2 regions of the Kribbella qitaiheensis genome follow, and region 1 is predicted to be linked to the other one. Evidence: riboswitches for the same ligand, from Rfam matches in the RefSeq annotation. Region 1 holds a riboswitch; the other holds the start of a gene.
The links. Region 1 has a riboswitch for cyclic di-AMP ahead of F1D05_RS24005 (glycoside hydrolase family 16 protein). Riboswitches for the same ligand answer to the same signal wherever they lie in the genome.

Region 1 (5,006 bases):
TCCTCGCCGATGCTGGGCAGCGCGGTGAGCTCCAGGACGCCCAAGGACGCCCAGCCCAGGCTGGTCATCATGTGCCACGGAGGCTCGCCGGCGACGAAGCTTCGCACCGAGGCGGGCCCGAGCATCGGGTGGCCCCACTGCGCCGTGGGGATGCAGAGCGCTTGGGACTCGGAGATCGGCTTGCCCAGCAGATCGACCAGCGCATCGCGGATGCTCTCGTTCGTAACGCCTCCGGATGTGAGAAGGAGCTTCACAACGCCTCCCGAGTTGGGTGCGACGGATTCGTGTGACATAGGGACCGCGGACGCGTCATCGCCTGACTCCTCGTCTTGCCGGTGGCGCCCTCGATTGGCCGCCACTCACCTGTTCTACGAACACTACGTTCCGGATCCGACAACCCATTCGTCACGAAAGCTTAAGGGAACATTTGTTCGGATGTAGCGCGTGGCGGCGGAAGGCCAAGCCACAGGAGCAGGGTCACACACCAGTGCCGCAGATTATGGAAACGCATCTCCCCCCAGTACGACCCGGACCCGTAGGGGATACCAGTCCCGCCGCAGACTGTCCGGCTCGATCGGCGCCCCGATCTTCGTCGTAAAGATGTAGCCGGTATCAATCCACTTGGCGCCAGCCGCCAGCCGCTCCTTTGGTTGCAGCACCCAGTGAAGCCTCAGCAACTCTAGGCAAAGCTCAATCAGCGGCAACGTCCGGCGAGACTTCCTGGTCGTCGGAGCCACAGCTCCCAGCGCTCCATCAACGCGCTGCAGAGTTCGCCGTACTTTTAAGGTCTGGTCGGCCCAGTCAATGTCCTCCCACCTCAGGCCCAGCAACTCGCCGCGTCAATCCCAAGAACGGTGCCTGCACGAACAAGGCCTATAGCCGAGTCCGCTTGGCCGCCTTGAGAAAGACGCTGGCTTGCTCCTCCCCCGGCTCGTACTCCTGATGGGTCTTCGGCCTCTTCGCGGGCTTCACGATGTGCTCCAGCCAGGACCGCAGGCGTGTGCAGCGGCGGCACTTATTGCGACCTGGGTGGGCTCCCAAATCAGCTGCAGCAGCACGTCGATGTTCTGACCGAACCGGCCGGAAATCGAGCCTCCGTGTAGGCGATTGAATACGCTCCGAAATGAGCCGTCCGTAATGCGGAGGAAATCGTCGGAGTATGTCGAGACGGAGTGTCACGAAAATGTCGCTGCGCCATTCGATAATCGGCGTCGTGCGACGGACAGTGATGGCTTTAGCGGGGTAAGGCCGTTGGGATTGTCACGCTGTGCCGATCACTAGCTCCGATTGTTGCGTTACGTAGTCAATGGCGTCACCGTTACCGATTTGAGACCTCCTAGTGGGTGTGCATATGCTCACCGGCGCCTGCCCGGACCTGGGGACCGGATGCAGGTAGAGCAACCAATATCTCCGCCGACTTGCAACGCCGAGTTCCGCCCTCCGAGTCGGTGGCCCCTCCCACATCGCATCCGAGGGCGGAAGTGGGGAACCCAAGGTTTCCGGACCAGCCGTAGCGCCTGCGTGCGCTCCGGTGCGGTCCTTGGGGCGAAGTCGCGCCAGCGACCGGGCAAACTTCCAGCCCGAGCCCGACAGCTAACCTCACAGGCGTGCAGGAAGGACTGTCCCCATGCGGGACGCATTCTCCCGTCGGCACGCACAACACCGCGCTGCCGTTCCCTCCGACAAACTGAAAGAACCGGCCGCCAAGGCCGGCCGCCGGACGCTGATCCCGATCATCGCGGGAACCTCCTTGCTCCTCACCACCGCCGGGATCGGCGTGGCGGCGCTGAACTCTGACAGCATCCCGGCCCCGGTCAGCCTTACTGCCACCGCCGACGCCTACGTGCAGACCACGTCCGCCACCCAGAGGCATGGCTGGTCCTCCCGGCTGGTGGCGAAGATGAACGAGTCGACCAGCTTCATCCGGTACTCCGTGCCCGCGGTGGCGGACGGCTACGACCGCAAGGCCACGCTGGTGCTGACCCGGCTGACCACCAGCAACCCGGCCAAGATCGCGGTGTCGAAGGCGCCGGGCAGCTGGACCGAGGCCGTGACCTACTCGACTGCTCCGAAGCCGGGCACGCCGTTCGTGACAGTGGCCGACGACGGCAAGTCGGCGCAGCTGCGGATCGACGTCTCCGAGGGCATCACCGAGGCCGGCGAGCTGAACCTGGCGGTAACGCAGCCGGTCGGGGCCGGCGGCACTATCTTCGGCTCGCGCGAAGCCGGCACGATGCAGACGAAGCTGGAGATCAGCTACGTCCCCGAGGGCACGACCGGCCCGGTGCCGTCGACGCCGACGTCGGCCCCCACCTCGGCGCCGACGACGGTGCAGCCGACGCAGTCGCCCACAGCGACACCGACGACGACCAAGCCGACGACGACGCCGACCACCGCGTCACCCACGCCCACCGCTACTGCCTCGCCCACCACAACGAGTCCGACGTCTACTCCGCCCACGACCGGCCTCGCGCCGTCATGGAACCCGGCGAATTCGTCTCGGCTGACGTTCCAGGACGAGTTCAATGCCAGCGCGGTCGACACCACCAAGTGGGAGCGGGGCTGGTTCAAGGAAGGCATCTCGGACGGTGTCAACAGCGACAACCTCCAGTGCTACGACACCCGGCAGGTCTCCGAGGCAGGCGGATTCCTCAACCTGAGCCTCGCGCAGCAACAAGCAACGTGCCGAGGCGGCACCAAGCAGTACGTTTCCGGCCTGGTGAACACTCGTAAGACGTTCAACCAGCGGTACGGCTCGTTCGAGGCAAGGGTTTGCCTGCCTGACGGTAACGGCGATGGCAGGGTCGACGGTTTCCCGGCCTGGTGGACGAACGGACCGTCCTCAGTGCCGTGGCCGGACCATGGGGAAATCGACGTCCTCGAGGGCATCGGCGGCGGCACCAAGGCTTCGCTGCACTATGTCGATCCGGTCTATCACGGCGGTACCTACTCGTCCACGCCGCTGGCCGGCTGCCACAACTTCGGCTCGCAGTGGACCAGCAGCGGAGTCACGTTCTACTACGACGGCAAGCCGATGTGGTCGCACGCCTTCGCCGGCTCGCTTCCGCAGTTCCTCATCTTCAACTACGCGGTTCGTCAGCACTCGGGCGAAGCGATCACTCCCGGCACTGCTGTTCGAGTCGACTGGGTCCGCGTGTGGGCATGATGCTCACGCCGATTGCGTCCTTGCGGCAGTCCTTCTCCATCGACTGCACGAACTGAGCTCCTGAGGTAGCAACCCCGTGCGGGTGCACTCCCATGTCTCAACATGGGAGTGCACCCGCCGGCCGTACGTCGAGAATATTCGGGCTGCCTTTGCGCCGTACGTGGCGACGCACCATGTCATCTCCGGGCATGTCGTTGAGCCCGTCCATTTCGGTGGGCGGGCCGGCAATACGCCGTACTGCGGAAGCCGTGGTCAGCCGACGCGGGTGAGGTGGGGCCAGAGCGTTGACCAGGGCTCGCGGAGGTGGCAGATCCAGATCAGCCGGCCTCGTTCGCGGGTCGCGATCGGGGTTTCGACCATGGCTGCCGGTTCGAGGGATTGGCAGGCCTGGCGCGTCCATTCGGGGACTTCTTCTGGACTGCTGGAGTCGTCCACCACGACCGCGATGTCGGCTGAGTCCGGCGGCGGACCCCAATAGGCGAAGCCGTTGTGGCCGCTGTACGCCGGTGGCAGGTCGCGGGCCGGGCCGAAGAGCTGGATCGCGGAAGCCTGCGTGTAGCTGTAGGTGTAGATCACCGTACGGGAGCGCTCGGCAGGAGTCAGTTGGTTCATTGCACGGGCTACCGCGTCGGCGACCGCAGGCCAACCGCTTTGGCCGCGAGCCTGGTCGAAGCCCAGCGCGTTGCCGAGCGACACCGCCGTACGCTCAGGCAGCAGCGGCAGGCCGATTGGCGCCGCGATCAGGAGCGACAGGCCGAGTACGCCGTACAGGGCAAGGGCATTTCGGCGGGAGCGCACCCATTGGTCGGCGGCAATTCCGGCTCCGGCGAAGACGCCTGGGTAAGCGCCGGCGAGGTAGGTGGCCTTGCCGCCGGTGGCCATCAATAGTGCTGCGAAGACGATGAAAGCCACGGCGAAGAGACGGAATTGGCTGCGCCATAACCACACCAGACCTGCGACGCATAGCGGTAGCAGGAGTGGACCGACTATGACTTGGCTCGGCAATAGTCCGAGCGCTTGCGCCCGTAGTACTGAGGCCATGGTCAATTGCGGCCAGTCGTGGTTGGCCTGCCAGGATAGGTATGGCGTCCACAATGCCGTCGCAATCAGGCAAGCCGCGAGAAACCAGCGGCTGTGGAGGATTCGTCGTGGGCCGACGAGAATCAGCGCGACCAGTACTGCGAACACCCATAGGGCGAGCAGCATCTTGTTCAACAGGCCGATTCCCAGGACGAGACCGATGACAAGCCACAGGCGATGGTTGCGGGTGGCAATCAATCGGGACAGCAACCAGCTCAATGCCGCGGCGAAGCACAGGTCGGTGGTGCTCGTCCTCAGCACGTGCCCGGTGATCAGCACCATCGTCGAGCAGGAGAACGCCGTTGCCGCGATCAATTCGGCTCGTCGGGAGCCGCCCATTTCTCGCACCAGCAGGGCCACGAACAGCACGGTGAGTACCGCGCACACCGTCGCGGGGATCCGCAGCGCCCAGACCTGACCGGGCGCCAACGAGTCGCCGAAGCGTGCCAGCAAAGGAGTCAGCGGCGGCTGGTCGGGATAACTCCAGGCCGGGTGCCGCCCGGAGACCAGGAAATACATCTCGTCGTTGTAGTAGCCGTATCGGTTGCTGACCAAGGTGAGCACCGTCGCCACCAGCCCGAGCAGAACCAGCAACGGCCGATTGGATTCCCGGCGTACCGAGGTCGGCGACCGGACCAGTTCAGTCACCGATTGGCTCATACCCCAACAGTGGGTCAACGCCCTATACGCCGGCCATATCCATCATTTCCTCAAGCAGGTAAGACTTGTGACAGAGTGAGGGCATGGATGACGATCTTGC
Region 2 (5,006 bases), 2.1 Mb from region 1:
CCACGTGCCGGTACATCGCCTTGTAGTCCTTGGCCGTCATCCCCGATCCGGCGGCCGGCTTCACGTCGTCCTCCGGCTCGTGGTGGATTCCGAGGAAGAACTTCTCCGGGAAGGTCGACTTCAGGTACTTGGCCTCGGCATCGATCGCCGCGTCCACCGCCGGGTCACCGGCCGCCACCTGGGCCCAGGTACGGCCCATTTCGGGCTTCCAGTTCAGCAGCAGCATCCGCTTCTTGCCTGGCTCCCGGGCCCGCTTGATCATGTCCGCGCTCGGGAAGACCTTCGGGCTCGAGTTGTAGTAGTGGGCGATGTCGACCGTCCGGCCGACGGTGGACTCGAACGCCGGCAGTGCGGTGTCCCACGACTCGCTGCCCAGCGGGTTCGCGGCGGCACCGAACCAGGCGCCACACGACGGCACCAGTAGCGCGGAGACCGAGCAACCCGGACCTGCGGTGGGCGTCGAGGTCGGCGTCGACGTCGGGGTCGACGTCGGGGTGGACGTCGGCGGCTGGGTCGGCGTGGTCGGCTTCGTCGGAGCCGTGGTCGGCTTCGTCGGAACCGAGGTCGGACCCGTCGTCGGAGTGGTCGGATTCGGCTTCGTCGGCGCCGAGGTGGGCATGGACGGCGTCGGGCCGTCACCCTGGCGGACGTAACTGATCTCCAGCTTCGACTCGTTGCGGCCTGACTCACGGGCGCCGAAGACGGCGTAGTTGGCGCCGTCCGGCTGGGTGAGGGCCAGGTTCAGTACGCCGGCATCGGTCACCGCCGACGACACGTCGATCCGCAGCTCGGCCGACTTGCCGTCGTCCGCCACGGTCGCGATCGGCGTACCGGCTGCCGTCGGCGCGGTCGCGTAGGTGACGTTCTCGGCCCAGCCGGCGGAGCCGGTGGAGACCGTGATCTTGCCCGGCGTGCCTTGCGTCAGCCGGTGCAGGACCAGCGTCGCCTGGCGGTCGATCCCTGCTGCCACCGGGGGAACCGTGTAGCGCACCAGGATCGATGCCTCGTTCTTCTTCGCCACCAGCCGGGAGGACCAGCCATGACGCTGGGTGCTGGACTTGCTGGAGACGTAAGCGTCGGCCGCGGCCGAGACGGCGACAGGCGCAGGGAGCTTGGTGGGCTTGTTGAGCGCCGCGACGCCCAGCCCGGTGGTACCTAACAGGATCGCGATCGCCGCGACGATCGGGATCAGTGTCCGCCGGCCCGCTTTTGCGACCGGTTCGTTCAGTACGTCGGAGGGAACGGCAGCACGATGTCGTGCATACCTACGGGAGATTTCATCCCGCATGGGGGCTGTCCTTCCTGCACGCCTGTGAGGTTAGCTGTCGGGCTCGGGTCGGAAGTATTACCCGGTCGCTTTCGCGGCTTCGCCCCAAGAGCCTGCCCGGACGTTTGACGTCCGTTCGGCCCGGGAACCTGTGGGTCCCCCACTTCCGCCCTCTATTGCTGGGTGGTAGGTGATCGTCGACCCGGAGGGCGGAGCTCGGCGTTGCGAGTCGGCGATTTGGTGGGACCTGACCATCCCCAGCCCGGCCAGGCGCGGTGAGCTTATGCAGAACTCCGGGGAGTGCTCAAGGGCACCCGCAGCGGCTTAACCTGCACGTTCCGTGACGAAACTACGGAGAGTAGTATTACAGCTAGATAACAAGCTGAATCGTTACGTAACGTAGAAGAAGTCCGGGTATCCGGACACTCATCGCATTGATTCGATCTGAATCTGGGCTGAGATTTAAACGAACTCTTTACTCAGGAAGCCCATCGGCCGGGGCCGGCCGGATAAATTCCGGAACCGCTTTCCGGCTCATTTCCGAAGCTGAAACGATTGTTTTGCAGGCAGTTCAAACGAATGATTCAGCGCTTTTTGCGACGATGACCGGTCGCCAGCCGGTCGATGATGCTCCCGGTCGCCGCGACCGCGGCGGTCACTTGCGCTCTGTCACGCTCGTTCTCCTGCCCGGACACCGCATGGGCGTCCGGGTCCTTCAGAATGGCCGCCAACGTGTCCAGGAAGGCCCCACGCTCCTCGCAGAGGGTGATCAGGCCGAGCTTGCCCATCCGGCGGGAGAACTCCTGCTGGTGCTGGTCCACGTGCTCGCCCAGCGCGGGGTCCCGGGGCACGACCAACGGCTTGCGGCCCTGCTTGCGAACCTCCAGCATCGTGGCCGGACCGCCGTGCGTGACGACGGCCGTCGCCCGCCGCATCAGGCGCTGCAGTTCGTCGTACGCGACGATGCCGATGCCTTCGGCCCGGTGTGGCGGAGCGGTGTCCCCGAGCTGCACGAGAGCCCGCAGGGACTCGTTGCCGGGCTGCTCGAGGAAGTCGTCCAGCCAGCCCACCAGGCGATCGAAGTGGTGGTGGTCGGTGCCGAGGATGACCAGCACGTCCAGCTCGCTCACAGCAGCCTCCCGACCACGGTCGACCCGGCGTACAGGTCCTTCTGTTCGTCCCACTGGACCAGCATCCGGGTGGTGAACGGGCGGCACAGCTTGGCGGTCAGGGTGGCGTGGTCGATCCGGTCGAAGACCTCGATGTAGACGGTCGGGATCCGGCCCAGCCTGGCCAGTACGAAGAACGGCAAGGCGACGCCCGCGCCGGTGGTGACGACCACGTCGGGGCGCTCCTTGAGCATCACCCGGACCGCGAGCAGCGTGTTGCGGATCAGGTTCTTGATGTTGCGGGTGGTCGGGTAGTACGCGAAGTACGTCCGCTCCCCCGCCAGCAGCGATCGGCCGTCCTCGGTCGGGAACGTCACCCAGGCTGTGTCCCGCTGCGACCACCACGGCCTCAGCGTCATCAGCTGGGCCAGGTGACCGCCGCTGGAACAGACCATCAGCACCCGGATCGTCGCGGGCTCGCTCGTGCTCACCGGGCCTCGTTCACCATGCCGGCCCCGACGGTGCGGTTGGTCGCCTCGTCGATCAGCACGAAGCCACCGGTCGAGCGGTTCCGCTTGTACTCGTCGCAGAGCAGCGGCTGGGTGGTCCGCAGCCGGACCCGGCCGATGTCGTTCAGGCCCAGGTGATCGGCCGCTATGTCACGGTGCAGCGAGTTGATGTCCAGCCGGTACTGCAGGTCCTTGACCATCGCGCGGGCCGACCGGGTGGTGTGCTTGATCGCGAGCTTCTGGCCCGGCCGCAGCGGGACGTCGTCCATCCAGCAGATCATCGCGTCGATGTCCTGGGTGACCGACGGAGCGTTGTTCACCCGGCAGATCATGTCACCCCGGGAGATGTCGATCTCGTCGGTCAGCCGGATCGTCACCGACATCGACGGGAACGCCTCGTCGATCGGGCCGTCGGCCGTCTCGATCGAGCGGATCGTCGTGGTGAAACCGGACGGCAGCACCATCACCTCGTCGCCGGGCTTCAGGACGCCACCGGCCACCTGACCGGCGTACCCGCGGTAGTCGCGGTACTGGTCGGACTGCGGGCGGATCACGTACTGCACCGGGAACCGGACGTCGATCAGGTTCCGGTCGCTGGCCACGTGCACGTTCTCCAGGTGGTGCAGCAGGCTCGGCCCCTCGTACCAGCTCATGGTGGTCGAGCGGTGGACGATGTTGTCGCCGGCCAGTGCGGACACCGGGATGATGGTGAGGTCGCCGACATCCAGCTTGGCGGCGAACTGGGTGAACTCGGCGCGGATCTCCTCGAAGACCTCTTCGGAGTAGTCGACCAGGTCCATCTTGTTCACGCACAGCACCAGGTGCGGGACATGCAGCAGGGTTGCCAGGAAGGCGTGCCGGCGGCTCTGCTCCAGCAGGCCTTTCCGTGCGTCGACCAGGATCAGCGCGAGGTCGGCGGTCGACGCACCGGTCACCATGTTGCGGGTGTACTGGATGTGGCCCGGGGTGTCCGCGACGATGAACTTGCGCCGCGGCGTCGCGAAGTACCGGTAGGCCACGTCGATCGTGATGCCCTGCTCCCGTTCGGCCCGCAGTCCGTCGGTCAGCAGAGCCAGGTTCACGTAGTCGTCACCGCGCTCGCGGCTGGCCCGCTCGACCGACTCGATCTGGTCGGTGAAGACCGACTTGGTGTCGTAGAGGAGCCGCCCGATCAGGGTGCTCTTGCCGTCGTCGACGGATCCGGCCGTGGCCAGTCTGAGGATGTCCACGGTCAGAAATACCCTTCCCGCTTGCGGTCTTCCATCGCGGCTTCGCTGAACTTGTCGTCGCCACGGGTCGCGCCGCGCTCGGTGATCCTGGTGCTGGCCACCTCGTCGATGACCTTCGCGACGGTGTCGGCGTCCGACAGGACCGCGGCCGTCAGCGACGCGTCGCCGACCGTGCGATACCGGACCATCGCGGTGAAGGTCTCCTCGCCGGGCTTCGGCGGGCAGAATTCATTGGCCGCGAACAACATTCCGTTGCGGTCGAAGACGGTCCGCTCGTGCGCGTAGTAGATCGACGGCAGGTCGAGCTTTTCCTGCTCGATGTACTGCCAGATGTCCAGCTCGGTCCAGTTCGACAGCGGGAACACCCGGATGCTTTCGCCCAGATGGATCCGGCCGTTGTACAGGTTCCACAGCTCGGGCCGCTGGTTCTTCGGGTCCCACTGGCCGAACTCGTCGCGGAACGAGTAGACCCGCTCCTTGGCCCGGGCCTTGTCCTCGTCCCGGCGGGCGCCGCCGAAGACCGCGGTGAACTGATGCTTCTCCAGCGCCTCCAGCAGGACCGGCGTCTGGATCCTGTTCCGGGTGCCGTCCGGCGGGGCCTGGACGAGGCCGCGGTCCAGGGCTTCCTGGACGCTGGCCACGACGAGCTGTACGCCGGCCTCGGCGACCCGGCGGTCGCGGAACTCCAGCACCTCGGGGAAGTTGTGCCCGGTGTCGACGTGCATCACCGAGAACGGGATCCGGGCCGGGTGGAACGCCTTCTGCGCGAGCCGGAGCATCACGATCGAGTCCTTGCCGCCGGAGAACAGCAGCACCGGTCGCTCGAACTCGGCGGCCACCTCGCGGAAGATGTAGATCGCTTCGGACTCCAGGGTTTCCAGTTGGGTCAACT

Region 2: another riboswitch for cyclic di-AMP. It lies ahead of F1D05_RS34180 (DUF7594 domain-containing protein); the one in region 1 lies ahead of F1D05_RS24005 (glycoside hydrolase family 16 protein).

Annotation. Positions count from the first base shown of each region.
Region 1 is NZ_CP043661.1:5,067,960-5,072,965, reverse strand. It holds gene F1D05_RS24010 (Type 1 glutamine amidotransferase-like domain-containing protein) at 1-254, opposite strand, end outside; gene F1D05_RS39055 (hypothetical protein) at 498-659, opposite strand; cyclic di-AMP (ydaO/yuaA leader) riboswitch at 1,415-1,623, shown strand; gene F1D05_RS24005 (glycoside hydrolase family 16 protein) at 1,628-3,166, shown strand; gene F1D05_RS24000 (ArnT family glycosyltransferase) at 3,419-4,894, opposite strand; gene F1D05_RS23995 (DinB family protein) at 4,990-5,006, shown strand, end outside.
Region 2 is NZ_CP043661.1:7,187,435-7,192,440, reverse strand. It holds gene F1D05_RS34180 (DUF7594 domain-containing protein) at 1-1,288, opposite strand, end outside; cyclic di-AMP (ydaO/yuaA leader) riboswitch at 1,294-1,463, opposite strand; gene F1D05_RS34175 (glycosyltransferase) at 1,852-2,397, opposite strand; gene pssD (PssD/Cps14F family polysaccharide biosynthesis glycosyltransferase) at 2,394-2,867, opposite strand; gene cysN (sulfate adenylyltransferase subunit CysN) at 2,864-4,108, opposite strand; gene cysD (sulfate adenylyltransferase subunit CysD) at 4,117-5,006, opposite strand, start outside.